Regions from separate parts of the Methylotenera sp. G11 genome, predicted to be linked through region 2. Evidence: riboswitches for the same ligand, from Rfam matches in the RefSeq annotation. Region 2 holds a riboswitch; the other holds the start of a gene.
The links. Region 2 has a riboswitch for cobalamin ahead of GQ51_RS02870 (ribonucleoside-diphosphate reductase subunit alpha). Riboswitches for the same ligand answer to the same signal wherever they lie in the genome.

Region 1 (7,825 bases), 1.0 Mb from region 2:
CTGGTGGTTGCTTTCAGCCTAAAATCAACTTGCATAAAAAATAAGCGCATGTTTTATATGAAAAAACTTACCAGCATGATTTTTGCATGCTTGTAAATCTAAAGTTCATTGCGTAATTTGACATATGGAATACCGTTGAACCTTATTTCATCGCGTATGCCAAATCACCATGCGAATTAGTGACAATAAACCTGAAAAATAAATAACCGGAGATTAAATATGAAGTTAAGGTATTTGGCAGTTACCCTGGCAATAGGCCTTGCGTTCAATGTCAACGCAAACGCCGCAGATAGAGGTAAGGCATATGTTTCAAACCAGGATGGCGGCGTAACGGTGATCGACCTCAATACCATGGCGACTTCGGCCAGCATTGATGTAAAGGGCGAAGGCCCTCGTGGTTTGGCAATATCAGATGACGGCAAACTGCTGGTTGTGGCGACACGCGAGAACGGCAGCGTGTCTGTTATTGATACCGCAACTAATGAAGTCATCAAACAAATCCCTGTGGGCAAAAACCCTGAATTTGTAAGGGTTCGCGGCAACTTTGCTTTTGTCTCTTATGAACCAAGCGCCAAAGGCGGCCCTCCACCGGCACCTGGTTCAGCCGCGGCAAAAGAAGCAGAAAAAGAAGCCGAGGATGACGATGCCGAACCGGCACGTATCGGCATTATTGATTTAAAACTAGGCAAAAAAGTACGTGAAATTGTCGGTGGCCCGGAAACCGAGGGGATCGAGTTCAGCAAAGACGGCAAACAGCTGGTGATTACCAATGAGGCTGACAATACCGTGACCGTACACAATATGAAAACCGGAAAGTTGCTCAAGACGATCAAGACACATAAATATGGCGACCGTCCTCGCGGCGTAAAAGTATCTCCGGATGGCAAAACCTACGTCGTTACACTGGAGTACGGCAACAAATTCATGGTACTGGATAAGAACTTTAAAGTATTGCGCACGGTTGATACCGGTGCCACGCCATACGGCATTGCTTACGACCGCGCAGGTGAACACATCTACGTAGCGGCAAACAAGGCGAAGACCCTGGAAGTATTTAACGCAAAAACGTATGAAAAAGTAAAACAAGTGACGACCGGGAACCGCTGCTGGCACTTCAGCTTCACCCCTGACGACAAAGAGATTCTGCTGGCGTGCGGCAAATCGGATGCAGTATTTGTGATAGATACCGAAAAGCTGGAAATCACCAAGCAGATCGAAGATAAAAAGATGCCCTGGGGCGTGGTGACTTATCCGAAATCATCAGGCAGTTTAGATAAGCCTTTATAAATACAGCCTGCAAAAAGCCCCGTTTCGGGGCTTTTTATTTTAATTTTTCCAATATCAATTCCCAGTCCCTGGGGTCTACCGGCGTAATGGATAAACGGTTACCGCGCTGCAGAATACGCAAATTGGCAAGCTCCGGCGTTTCCCGCATTTCTTTCAGGCTTAACAGCCTGGTTTTACGCACCAGCTTCACATCCACATTAAACCAGCGCGGGTTTTCCGGGCTGGCTTTGGGATCATGATACTTATGCCCCTCGATGAACTGCAATCGATCAGGGTAAGCGAGCGTACACACTTCAGCGATACCCGCAATGCCGGGCTCGGCACAGTTGGAGTGATAAAACAGCACGCCATCGCCCACTTTCATCTGGTCGCGCATAAAGTTTCTTGCCTGATAATTACGTACGCCATACCAATCGACAGTCTGATCCGGCCTCGCCGCCAGGTCATCAATTGAAACATCCGCCGGCTCAGATTTCATTAACCAATAACGCATGGTTTTTTCCAGTTAAAAATATTCGCTTATGATAATCTATAACCAAATCAACAATCATCAATTTTCATTATGACGAAGCCACAGCAGAAGAATGTATTAGGCACCCCGCTGCAAGCCTGCAGCCTCAGCCCGGTTACCGGTTTTACGCGTAACGGGTGCTGTGAAACCAGTATTGAGGACAGCGGCAGCCACACCGTCTGCGCACAAATGACAGAAGAGTTCCTGGCATTCTCGGCTTCATGCGGTAACGACTTAAGCACGCCGCGCCCTGAATATGGCTTTGCAGGACTAAAGGCCGGCGACCGCTGGTGCCTATGTGCCAGCCGCTGGCTTGAGGCATCCGAGGCCGGATTTGCACCACCGGTGATCATGGAAGCCTGCCACGAAAAATGCCTGAAAATCGTCAGCCTGGCAGACCTTAAATATCACGCATTAAGGTAGCCAGGAAATTTCCGGCATCACGGGCAATGGCTGACGCCATTGTAGCGCCCCCTGCTCCAGGTCATAGTCGGCAAGCGTCAGCAGCTCTCCCCCGACCTCAGAAGCGTTATAGCACATCAGGCTGATCCGGCTGATCAAACAGTTTGTCACGCTCTCCTGCGGGAAAGCGCTCAGCCGAAGATCAATCATTGCAGTTTTCCATGTATCAGAATAAAGGCCAACCGTTACATGAGGAAGGTATTGCGTACGCCCATCACAAGCCATGGAATGCAAAAGCGCATGCAGCGCGTGCAGGCGATGGCCAGCATCATGAACATGAAGAAATGGCGCTGAGCTGAAGCTGGCTAAGGAGCCGATTTCGATCTCAAATGGCTGTATGCAGGCACTTTTTAAAGCCGATACATCCGCTTCAAAATCCCAGGCACCGTAATTATCCGAACATTGCGGCTGTTCACTCAGAAACCCGTTGATACCAAGCGTTACATGTGGCTGGCGGCAATATCCATCCAGCAGAAAGCCAGACAGATGCTGCTCAGCAGCCTGTACCTGCTGCCGCACTGCCTGGCAATCCACATCTATCGCCCAAAGCGCATAGTGCGACCTGCCCCGATGCCAATCGGGAAAGTCCTGGCGGACATTTTTAATGGTATGCGGATTTTCAAGAAATTTTTTACGAATATCAAACAGGTTTGCCATGCCTGAGAAATCCAATCGGGAATAACAGCGTCTTATAGAAAATAACGGGGATTGAGAGTTCTCCACGGAACAGCCTAGACCAGCATCCTGAACCAAAAAGGCTCAAGTGGTAACAGCCTAGAGTGCATTAGGTACACCTGCAAGAGGCGCTCACACAGACGCTCGAATGACTAAAACCGATGCTATAAACTAGTTCAAGGAATTATTAGCCTAAACCGAACCGCAGAGAACAAACTTTGAAATCTGATGAATTATCTTAAATCCTGCTTCCTCTTAAGATAAAACTGCTTGAATTGATTCTACTCTCTTTTGACGTGTATTTTTGACAAAATTTTATATTTATTCATGCCCACATGCTTGATCAATCTGATCAAGCATGATTGTAATCCTGCGCTTGATATCGCCTACATCAACATCACCGCTCTTGCTGTTAAGCAGTTCGTGAGCCAGGTTCAGGGCAGTCATGATTGCGATTCTTTCCACACCGATCACTTTACCGCTATCACGGATATCGCGCATTTTCTTATCCAGAAAATTCACAGCGTTAATCAGGCCGGGGCGTTCTTCATCGGTACACGACACCGTAAAGTTCCGCCCCATGATACTGACGTCTACGCCTTTAATATCGCTCATTATTATTTGCTCTAAAATGTGATGTTGGATCTGATTCAGGGGAGACTGTCTATCAAGGTCTCGATGCGCTCGCTGGCCTGCGCCATATTGGCTTTCAATGCCGCCGTGTCGGCTTCCATCTTATTCAGGCTATGGCGTAGCTCCGCGTTTTCACCGCGTAACTCATTACACATCGAAATCAGGTGTGATAGTTTCTGTTCTAGCGCTTTTAAGTCTGCATCCATACAGCAACTATAATTTAATAAATTGATTATAGTCAATAGTTAACATGAATTTCATAAAGTATTACAATAATTTACAAACCAAATAAGTTGTAAATAGTTCCTTAGATTTAAAAATAAAAAGTTATAATCACAAAAGTTGATAGGTGCCGAGTTTGCTTTCTGCAAACAAGGTGAAACTGGGAAACAGGTGCGCTTCAATTTCTGAAACAATTCCTGTGCTGCCCCCGCAACGGTAAGTGAGTCTGATTATTCATAACGGTTTGCAATACGCCACTGATCTCTAAAATAGCTCGGGAAGGCGCAAACCCAAGGTTTAAAAACCCCAAGCTCACCAGCCCGGAGACCGGCCTCGCAACATTTACGCTAGAAAATTACCGCGGGGTGACGGTATCAAAGGCTGCGCTTCCAATCACTTGCTTCTGCGCTTTCTTTAATATATCCCTACCCCCTTTTGTTTTCTAGGTTATCAATAAAATAGCTTACAAACTAAGTTACTAAACGCTATACGCGGGGTCGCGCATAGCTTAGGGAATATATAATGAAAAGATCTACCATTGCCAGCCTGATTGGCCTCTCAATTTCGTCACCTGTTTTTGCTGCCGAAACCATAGCTCTTGATGACGTAACCGTAAAAGCAAACCGCTTTGAGCGCAAAGACACGGAGACGACCTACGCTTCCGAAATTCATACCGCGGCACAGATAGAAGCTTCTGGCGCAGCAACCCTTTACGAATACCTTGCCCAGCAGACTTCGCTGAACGCATCACCGAACATCGGCAACCGCGCAACTCCGGCAATCAATCTGCGTGGCTTTGGTACCGAGAACGGCCATCAGAACGTTGTCATTACGGTAGACGGACAACGCCTGAACAGCATCGACCTGTCACCCAGCGTGCTTGCTGGGATTGCGCTGGGCAATATCGAGCGCATTGAGATCGCCAAGGGCAGCAGCTCCGTCATTTACGGTGACGGCGCAACCGCGGGCAGCATTCAGATTTATACAAAAAACAAGACCGGTGTCACCATCAGCAGCTCTTTAGGTAATTTTGGCCAGAAAAACTCGTATATCAATGCCGGCTTCTCTGAAAAGTATATTGACCTCTCGGTGAATCTGGCACATGACAGCCATGACGGTTTCAGCAAAAAAGATGAGACCGGCCATAAAGACCAATTCACCAGCAATAGCCAGAACGTCAAACTGAAAATCAAACCTACCGATCAATTGCGCTTTAACATCGAAGCTACCAGCTCCCGTAACGACGTGCGCTACGTAAACGCAATGACGCAGGATGAATTCCGCGACGACCCGAGACAGGTCACGCAAAGGCCGTTCAGCCAGACATACACCCATCAAAGCTTCAATAGCGACCAGTGGCGGATCGGCGGCGAGTATGACGTTAATGACCATGTCAGGATCAGCGCCTTCCATTATCAGGAAGATAAATTCTCCGAGTTCATATCCTCAACACCATCAACAGCCAACTCCCTATACAAAGGCAATGACATCAGTATCAGCTACCAAAGCGATACGCTCAGCCTGCTGGCCGGCTATCAGGATTTTGACGGCTCACGCAAGTCGTTCAGCGACTACAGCCCATGGGGGACTTCCAAAGATGAAACCACCAAGAAAAATGAAGCGGTTTACGTCAGCGGTGAATACAAGATCAACGCTTTGACATTATCTGCCGGCGCACGTAACGAACAAGTCAAATATCGGTTCTCACCCGTTTCCTATGCCTTTGGCCCAGTGACCGGAGCAAAAAAATCAGAAGATATCGATGCTTTTGATATTGGCGCCAATTACCGTTTCAGCGATAGCCTGAGCGCATTCACCAACTACAACCAGGCTTACCAGGCGCCTGATATCGACAGGCTTTTTACTTTTGGCGGCGGGTTTAACGGTTTCCTTGACCCGGCAAAGGTGCGCACCCTGAATGCCGGCATTAACCACGTTTCAGCCTACAACCGCCTGAAGATTACCGTTTTCAGGGCTAACCTGAACAACGAAATATACCTCGATCCGACTTTTGGTTTTTTCGGCACCAACAGCAATCTGGACAAAACGTATAAATATGGATTGGAACTGCAGGACAGCTACAAATTCAGCAACGACCTAAGTGCTTCCATTATTTACAACTACACTCGCGCCATCGTGGATAAAGAAACAACGCTGGATGGCTCGATCATCAAGAATAAAGACTTGCCAGGCGCGCCCAGACATACCATTGTTGCGAACCTGAATTACAAGTTCCTTGATCATGCCAGCCTGAACCTGAACCACACCTGGCGTTCTACTGCCTATGCCTTTAATGATTTTGAGAACAATTTCAGCCAGAAGCAGGACAGTTTCAATTCAACGAATATTGCGATTAACTACCAGTACAGAAACCTGAACTTCTTTACCGCAATCAACAATATTTTTGATCAGGAAAATTCCGTGCAGATTGCCGACAACGCGATCTATCCGGTTGATTTTGTACGCACCTGGCGCGTAGGCATGAAAGCGGATTTCTAATGTGTTCTTTTATGCAGTAACACAAAATGTTATGATGCTGTAAATGATCGGGGCCGCGTATAACCCATACGCGCCTTTTTGAAAGGCACTTAAATAAAATGAACACATCAACTCCACAATCCGCTGTATACACAAAAGTCATCATTGCCGCAGCCATCGCTTTTTTCATGCTGCTGACCCGCGGCAGCCATGTACTGACCAGCGTATCATTGCCTGACGCAAGCCTGGCTTTACTCCTGATCGGTGGCCTGTACCTCAGGAAAGCCGCCTGGTTTGCCTTGTTCGTAGTGCTGGCTACGGCAATCGACTTTGGCGCCGCCGCAATTGACAGCATTCAGGCGTTCTGCCTGACCGATGGTTACTGGGGCATGTTGCCGGCTTACGCAGCCATGTGGCTGGCTGGCGCATGGTTAGGCCAGCAGGCTGACAGTACAGGCATTGCCAAATACACAGCGGCCTCTGTTGTTTCAACATTTGCTGCATTCGTGATTTCCACACAGACTTATTATTTATTTTCCGGCCGCTTCCCGGATGCAGGCATCGTTGAATCCCTGAAACATGGCTGGGAATACCTGCCAAGCTACATGGGCTTCACCGCAATGTACCTGGCGGCATTCTGGGCACTGACCAAGGCGCTGCCTAAACTACACAGCGCAATCAAAGCCTCATCATCTGCCAACGTCGCATAATCTATCGCGATCAGGGTGTTAAATACTAAAACAGCCCGCATTAGAGCAAAACTCTAATGCGGTTTTTTTATGGCTAACCATCAATTCACCGAAGCAGAAATCGCTGCCGTATACCGTGTGATTGCAGAGCGCAGGGACATGCGCCACTTTCTGCCCACGCCGGTATCCGCAGAAACACTGGCAAAGATTCTGCAGGCGGCACACCAGGCACCCAGCGTCGGGCTCATGCAGCCATGGCGCTTTATCAGGATAACCGACCGCACTTTACGCCACAGGATTCATGAACTGGTAGACGAAGAACGCAAACATACCGCGCAGGCCATTGGCGAATATGACAACACTGCACGCATGGCCGAGTTTCTGCGCCTGAAGGTCGAAGGCATACTGGACTGCGGCGAGCTTCTGGTCGCCGCATTATGCAATCACCGTGAAGAACATATTTTTGGCCGCAGAACGCTGCCGGAGATGGACATCGCCTCAGTGAGCTGCGCCATTCAGAACATGTGGCTGGCAGCGCGCGCAGAAGGCCTGGGCATGGGATGGGTGTCGATTTTCGACCCAAAAAAACTGGGCGCTTTGCTAAACACACCGGCAGATGCGAAACCGATTGCCATTTTATGCATCGGGCACGTGAGTACTTTTTACAACGAACCCATGCTGGTTGAAACCGGATGGAGAAAAGCCAGGCCGTTAACCGATATGGTCATGGAAAACCAATGGAGCACCCATGAATGACATACACTTGATCCTGGGCGGTGCCCGTTCCGGGAAAAGCGCATTGGCCGAGAAGCTGGCCGTGGAAAGCGGCTTGCCCGTCACTTATATCGCCACCGCACAAGTGTATGAC
Region 2 (7,825 bases):
GCTGCAGGAACAATGGATACTGCGCGAGAAAGGCTCCGGCACGCGGGCAACCTTTGACCGCGCATTTCATAACAGCCATGCCAGGCTGCACATCAGGCTGGAGCTGGAGCATACCGAAGCGATCAAGCGTGCTGTCGAGTCCGGGCTTGGCATAGGCTGCATATCGCGCCTGGCGCTCAAGGACGCCTTCCGCCGCGGCAGTTTGGTGCCGCTCGCAACCCCAGGCCTTGATCTGGGCAGGTATTTCTATTTTTTATGGCATAAACAGAAATACCAGACCACAGGCATGCGTGAATTTATAACTTTATGCAAGGCAATGACCGCCGGCGTTGAGCGCAGCGATCAGGTGAACTTGCCGGAAATATCCTGAAGGGCAGTAAAGAGATGACAAATGTACAGCGTGATGTAATGAACTATGATGTCCTGATCGTCGGGGCGGGACCATCGGGGCTGGCCGCGGCAATCAGGCTCAAGCAGCTTGCCGCCGAGTCTGGCAGGGAGCTGAGCGTATGCCTGCTGGAGAAAGGGGCCGAGGTCGGGGCGCATATACTATCGGGAGCGGTGATAGACCCCATTGCGCTGAATGCGCTTATCCCAGGTTGGCGCGAACAGGGTGCGCCGCTCAATACTGCCGTAGGCGAAGATGAGTTTCTGATATTGAGTGAACGCAAAGCCTGGAAAATCCCGCACTGGCTGATGCCGCCGCTGATGAATAATGGCGGCAATTATATCGCGAGCCTTGGCGATGTCTGCCGCTGGCTGGGGGAGCAGGCAGAAAGCCTGGGGGTCGAGATCTATGCCGGTTTTGCGGCACAGGAGATGCTTTATAACGAAGACGGACAAGTGGCCGGTATCATTACCGGCGATATGGGACGCAATGCCAATGGCGAACCTACTGCGCAGTTTGCCCAGGGTATCGAGATCAGGGCGCAATATACGCTGGTGGCTGAAGGCACGCGCGGTTCACTGACGCGTGAACTGGAAAAGCATTTTGGCTTGCGTAAGCATGCATCGCCGCAGAAATATGGCTTGGGATTCAAAGAGGTCTGGCGCATCCCTGCTGAACAGCATCGGCCGGGGCTGGTGCAGCATAGCCTGGGTTGGCCATTGGATAGCGATACCGGCGGCGGCTCCTTTATTTACCATTATGGTGAGCAGCTGGTTTCCATTGGCTTTGTCGTGCACCTGGACTACGCCAATCCGCACCTGTCGCCCTATGACGAGTTCCAGCGTTTCAAGACACACCCGGCGATCAAGCCGCTGCTGCATGAAGGCAAACGGTTAAGCTATGGCGCAAGGGCGATCAGTGAAGGCGGCATCCAATCCTGGCCGGAGCTGATATTTCCCGGCGGCGCACTGATCGGCTGCGCGGCCGGCATGGTTAATGTGCCGCGCATCAAAGGCAGCCATAATGCCATGAAGTCCGGCATGCTGGCGGCAGAGGCGGTTTTTGAAGCGCTGGGGTGCGAGGATGTAGAACAATCGCGGCTGCTGCATGCTTATCCGCAGGCGTTGCGTGCATCATGGGTATGGCGCGACCTGTATGCCGTACGCAACGTGAAACCGCTGTTATCGGCATTTGGCAGCTGGGCAGGCATGCTGTTCAGCGGGCTCGAGATGTGGCTGGCCGCTATCGGGCTGCATTTACCGTGGACCCTGCGGCACAGAAGGGCTGACCATGAGTGCATCAAGCCTGCTGCGGCGATGCCGAAGATCAGCTATCCTAAACCTGATGGCATTTACAGTTTTGACAGGCTCAACTCGGTGAGCTTAAGCAATATCGCCCACGATACCAACCAGCCCTGCCATTTGAAGTTACTGGATAAGAATATCCCGATCGCTATTAACCTGGCAGAATATGATGCGCCTGAGCAGCGCTATTGCCCGGCTGGCGTATACGAAATTATCAGGCAGCAGGGGGCGGATCATCTGCAGATCAATGCGCAGAATTGCATTCACTGCAAAACCTGCGACATCAAGGACCCGACCCAGAATATCGTCTGGCAACCGCCGGAAGGCGGCAGCGGGCCAACCTATCTCGGCATGTGATGCGTAAGCCATGGATAGGTGAAGCCGGACATGCCGATGGCAGCAAAGTCATTTTCCGGTGTTGTGTAAAAGCTTGATGCCTTTTAAATTCGCCGCGCAGGTGTTTTTGATGATGTTGATCAGGTCGATGGTGAATGGCAGCGAGATGGTTTCCGATGTGCCGGTGGCATGCAGTTCTGACCAGAGGCCTTTCTGCCCGATCGATTTGGCTATGACATATTCGTGGTCGACATAACTCTGGATTCCCCAGCTGGGCAACGCCGCGACCCCCCTGCGGCTCGCCACTAGCTGCATGATCGCGATCGTGAGCTCTGCCGTGCGGCGTTTGAAATTGATACCGGCCGGCTTGAGTATATTGCGGATGATATCAATCCTTTCTTCAGGTACCGGGTAGGTAATCAGCGTTTCATCCATAAAGTCCTCAGGCTGGAACCGGGCTTTGCTGCGCTTGCCGTGATCCGGCGGCAGCACCGCCATGATTTCAAACTTGAATAGCGGCTGGTGTTCCAGGCTACCGATTTTTTCCGGCAAGCCGCCTATGACCAAGTCGGCCTTACCTTCATGCAGCAAATGCCATGGGTCGCTGTGGAAACCGGCGACCAGGTCGATTTCCACCTCTGGCCATGCACGCCTGAAAACATCCATGACTGGCGTGAGCCAGTCAAAACAGGTGTGGCATTCCAGTACGATTCTCAATTCGCCGGAACGGTTGTTTTTTAAGCGGATAAGGTCACGTTCTGATTTCTCTATGAGCGGTAATAGTTCATTGGCCAGTTCCAGCAGCCGCTGGCCGGCCGGGGTAAAGCGCAGTCCTTGTGCGCTGCGTTTGAACAGCGTGATCTCATAGTGGGATTCCAGCGCGCGTATCTGGTGCGACAAGGCCGACTGCGTCAGGAATACGCGTTCGGCGGCCAAGCCCAGCTTGCCGGTTTCAGCAATGGCTTTGAGTGATTTAAGGTGGCGAATTTCTATCATGATGGCCGGATATTAATTTAGATATGAATTTAATTCAAATTTATCTTAAAAATTCTCGCTTTATTAAAATCGTTATGCGTCACAGAATGCACGCCTTTCCATGAAGTGAGAATCAATGATGACGCAACATACAATAAAGACCCACATTCTGGGCTACCCCCGCATAGGTGAAAAACGTGAACTTAAATTCGCACAGGAGGCATTCTGGCGCGGCGAATCATCGCCTGAGCATTTGCAGGAAACAGCACGCCGGTTACGCGCCGGCAATTGGCAGAAGCAGCAGGACGCAGGCCTGAGCTTTGTGACAAGTAACGACTTTTCCTTATATGACCATGTACTTGACCACAGCGTGCTGTTTGGCGCATCACCGAAAAGATTCAGCAAAGCGCCGTTTGGCGCCAAGAACATCTCTCCGGAAAGCGCATATTTTGCAATGGCGCGCGGCAACATTGAACAACCGGCCATGGAGATGACCAAATGGCTGGATACCAACTATCACTATATCGTGCCCGAGCTGAATGCAGATACCGTGTTCTCGTTAAACGCCCACGATTACCTGGTGCAGCTGGAAGAAGCCAGGAATTCGGGCGCAGCAGTCAAGCCGGTATTGCTGGGGCCGGTCAGCTTTTTATACCTGAGCAAGGCGCGTGATATCAGCAAGCTGGATCTGTTGCCGGCGTTAGCCAAACAGTACGCACATCTATTGCAGGAGCTGCACATCAGGCAAATAGAATGGGTACAGATCGATGAGCCTGTTTTTGCGCTTGATCTGGATGATGCATGGTTAAAAGCCTTTGAACATGCCTATGCCTGTTTCAGGAACGCGCGCCCCAAGCTGCTGCTGACCACTTATTTTGCCAACACCTCACGCTACCAGGCATTTATTGCCGCTTTGCCGGTAGATGGCATTCATGTAGACCTGGTCAGGGCGCCGGAGCAGCTGGGACCTTGGGTGAATGCAATCCCCAGCCATTGGGTGCTGTCGGCCGGGGTTGTAGATGGCCGCAACATATGGCGCAACGACCTGGATAAGACGATAGCATTGCTGGAACCATGGGCGCAAAGGCTGAAAGGACGCCTGTGGCTGGCGCCAAGCTGCTCATTGCTGCATACGCCCGTGACGCTGGTGCATGAGCTGAAACTGGATGCGGAAATCAAGTCATGGCTGGCATTTGCCGATGAAAAGATTCATGAACTGGGCATCATTGCAAAAGCATTCAATGACGGCGTTGGCTCGGTTGCAGCTGAACTCGCGGCATCGCGCGCGGCTGTCGCTTCACGCACAGCATCCGGCCGCGTACATTCTGCGGTCGTAAAAGCACGCATTGCCTCGTTGGACAAGGTGAATGAAAATCGCCGCAGCTTGTTTCCGGCGCGTCAGGCAGCGCAAAAAGCACGTTTGAAACTGCCGCTGCTGCCGACTACAACCATAGGCTCATTTCCGCAGACAGACGATATCCGCAGCAACCGGGCAAAGCTCAAAAGGGGGGAGATTAGCCGGAAGCAGTATGATGCCGACATTCGAACCCATATCACATACGCCATCCGCGAGCAGGAATCACTGGATCTGGATGTTCTGGTGCATGGTGAAGCCGAGCGTAATGACATGGTGGAATTTTTTGGCGAGCAGCTTGCCGGTTATGCATTTACCGAGAACGGATGGGTGCAAAGCTATGGTTCACGCTGCGTGAAGCCGCCGGTCATTTATGGCGATGTATACAGGGCTGAACCTATCACGGTAGATGTTGCGCGCTTTGCGCAGTCGCTATCGGCACGGCCGGTGAAAGGCATGCTTACCGGCCCGATCACGATGCTGCAATGGTCGTTTGTACGTGATGACCAATCACGTGAAACTACCGCAATGCAGCTGGCGCTGGCGATACGCGATGAAGTCGACGATCTGCAGAAGGCGGGGATTGCCATTATCCAGATAGATGAGCCGGCATTGCGCGAAGGCCTGCCGCTGCAAAAAGCAGCCTGGGCGAATTACCTGGCCTGGGCAGTGCGGGCTTTCAGGCTCAGTGCAAGCGTCGCGCATGATGATACGCAGATACATACGCACATGTGCTACGCCGAGTTCAACGATATCCTGCCTGCGATTTCAGCCATGGATGCCGATGTGATTACGATTGAAACCTCACGTTCGGCGATGGAGCTGCTGGATGCCTTTGGTGAATTCGATTACCCGAACGAGATCGGGCCTGGCGTATACGATATTCACTCGCCGCGCGTGCCTACGGTGGCCGCCATGCAGGAGCTGATGTATCACGCAGTCAGGGTGGTGCCGGTAGAGCGGCTTTGGGTCAACCCGGATTGCGGTCTGAAAACACGCGGTTGGACTGAAACCAAGCTGGCACTGCACAACATGGTGAATGTGGCAAAAGCGCTGAGAAAACAATTCGCCGCTGTTCAATCATAATCTCTTGATAAACATATATATAGCTATTTATATTGAATATTTAGCTATATATTGTGTTTTGTGCTTGAAATAACACGCCATATTGCGTTATAGTGAATGCATACGGTTCTTAATTCTTGATCTTGAATTAAGATAATAGGGAATGCGGTGCGTGGCTTTTATCGTTAAAGCCGCAATGCCGCAGCTGCCCCCGCAACTGTAATCAGCGAGTAGTTTGCCATATCTGCCACTGCATCTTTTGATGTGGGAAGGCTGGCAAAGTGCATCGACCTGAGAGCCAGGAGACCTGCCGTAGACATTTTTTACATGGTTTGAATATGTAAAAGTAATTTTTATAACGTTTGAGGCGGGGTGTCCTCGGCAGATGGAATGGTTGCCTGCGCGCATTCATTCCGCCATGCTGGTTTTTATTTGATAGATTGATCGTCAGTTGATTGCTGATGATGCGCTATGGATAAAAAGTGTCCTGCCCTTTGAGAAAAGGGAAATCAAAATGGATGATGCAGTATCACATCATATCAGTACGTCTAATATCAATGGCCTGAATGCCGCGTCATTGCAGCCTTTACCCACATTGCAGGTGATTCGCCGTAATGGTGATGTCGTTGCCTACCACCTGGATAAAATATCGATTGCAATCACTAAAGCATTCCTGGCCGTAGAAGGCAATCACAGCGCGGCTTCACAGCGTGTGCGCGACCAGGTGGCGATCCTGAGCCAGCTGGTGAATAACGCGCTGGTACGCCGTTTGCCTGCCGGCGGTGCCATTCACATTGAAGATATTCAGGATCAGGTTGAGCTGGCGCTCATGCGTAACGGCAATCATGACGTAGCACGCGCTTATGTACTGTACAGGGAAAAGCGGAATGCGGAACGCGCTGCGGCTAAGTCCAGCCAGGCAGCACCGGAGCCTGTGCATGCGCTGAATGTGAATGTAAATGGCAAGCTGGCGCCGCTGGATATCGGGGTGCTGACCGCCATGGTGGAAGAAGCATGCCAGGGCCTGGGTGAAGCCGTGCGTCCAGACCTCGTTGTCGGACAGGCCGTGCGCGACCTGTATGACGGCATCCCGTTTGATGAGGTACGCAAGGCTTTGATCCTGTCTGCACGCAGCCTGATAGAAACCGAGCCGGCGTACAACTACGTGACCGCCCGCCTGCAGCTCGACCTCGTGCGCGCCGAAGTGCTGGGCGAAAGCGTGAGTCAGGCCGCAATGAAAATGCACTATATCGAGTATTTCCCGCGCTACGTCAGAATGGGGATAGAGGCCGGGCTGCTGGACGCCAGGCTCGCCCAGTTCGATCTTGAGAAACTAAGCGCGGCATTGGCTGCGGAGCGTGATTTCCAGTTTGGTTATTTAGGTTTGCAGACGCTGTATGACCGTTATTTCCTGCATATCGAAGAGCGCCGTATCGAGCTGCCGCAAATATTCTTTATGCGGGTGGCAATGGGGTTGGCCATCAACGAGATTGACCGCGAAGACCGAGCCATCGAATTCTATCATGTGCTGTCCAGTTTTGATTTCATGAGCTCGACGCCTACGCTGTTCAATAGCGGCACGCTGCATTCACAGCTTTCATCCTGCTATCTGACCACCGTGACCGATGACCTGGACGGCATTTACCAGGGCATTAAGGAAAACGCGATGCTGCAGAAGTACGCCGGTGGCCTGGGCAACGACTGGACCCCTGTGCGCTCGCTGGGCGCCCGCATTAAAGGCACCAACGGTAAAAGCCAGGGCGTGATTCCATTCCTCAAGGTGGTGAACGACACCGCGGTTGCGGTGAACCAGGGCGGCAAGCGTAAAGGGGCGGTGTGTGCGTACCTGGAAACCTGGCACCTGGATATTGAAGAGTTTTTAGATCTGCGCAAAAACACGGGCGACGACCGCCGCCGTACGCATGACATGAACACTGCGCACTGGATCCCTGACCTGTTCATGCGCCGTGTGACGGAAAACGGGGAGTGGACTTTATTCTCGCCTTCAGACGTGCCTGACCTGCATGACAAATATGGCAAGGCGTTTGAGCAGGCTTATGTCGAATATGAGCGCCGCGCGGACCATGGCGAGATCAAGCTGTTCAAACGCATCCCGGCATTGCAGATGTGGCGCAAGATGCTCTCCATGCTGTTCGAAACCGGCCACCCATGGATTACATTCAAAGACCCGTGCAATATCCGCTCGCCGCAGCAGCATGTAGGGGTGGTGCATAGCTCCAATCTTTGTACGGAAATCACGCTGAACACTTCCGATACCGAGATTGCAGTGTGCAATCTGGGTTCCGTGAACCTTCTGCAGCACCTGAAAGAAGTCAATGGGCAGCTGGTGCTGGATAACGATAAGCTGCGGGCGACTATCAAAGTGGGGATGCGCATGCTTGA

Region 1: it holds a riboswitch for cobalamin, as region 2 does, so the genes downstream of both, GQ51_RS07685 (TonB-dependent receptor) here and GQ51_RS02870 (ribonucleoside-diphosphate reductase subunit alpha) in region 2, are expected to answer to the same signal.

What each region holds. Positions count from the first base shown of each region.
Region 1 covers NZ_JUHH01000001.1:1,657,750-1,665,574, forward strand. The annotation lists gene GQ51_RS07655 (YVTN family beta-propeller repeat protein) at 220-1,287, shown strand; gene GQ51_RS07660 (EVE domain-containing protein) at 1,322-1,780, opposite strand; gene GQ51_RS07665 (DUF2237 family protein) at 1,850-2,221, shown strand; gene GQ51_RS07670 (2'-5' RNA ligase family protein) at 2,213-2,917, opposite strand; gene GQ51_RS07675 (cell division protein ZapA) at 3,257-3,550, opposite strand; gene GQ51_RS07680 (hypothetical protein) at 3,586-3,774, opposite strand; cobalamin riboswitch at 3,899-4,140, shown strand; gene GQ51_RS07685 (TonB-dependent receptor) at 4,313-6,289, shown strand; gene GQ51_RS07690 (hypothetical protein) at 6,388-6,978, shown strand; gene bluB (5,6-dimethylbenzimidazole synthase) at 7,048-7,713, shown strand; gene cobU (bifunctional adenosylcobinamide kinase/adenosylcobinamide-phosphate guanylyltransferase) at 7,706-7,825, shown strand, end outside.
Region 2 covers NZ_JUHH01000001.1:636,818-644,642, reverse strand. The annotation lists gene GQ51_RS02890 (LysR family transcriptional regulator) at 1-370, shown strand, start outside; gene GQ51_RS02885 (electron transfer flavoprotein-ubiquinone oxidoreductase) at 385-2,049, shown strand; gene GQ51_RS02880 (LysR family transcriptional regulator) at 2,098-3,024, opposite strand; gene metE (5-methyltetrahydropteroyltriglutamate--homocysteine S-methyltransferase) at 3,143-5,443, shown strand; cobalamin riboswitch at 5,530-5,751, shown strand; gene GQ51_RS02870 (ribonucleoside-diphosphate reductase subunit alpha) at 5,937-7,825, shown strand, end outside.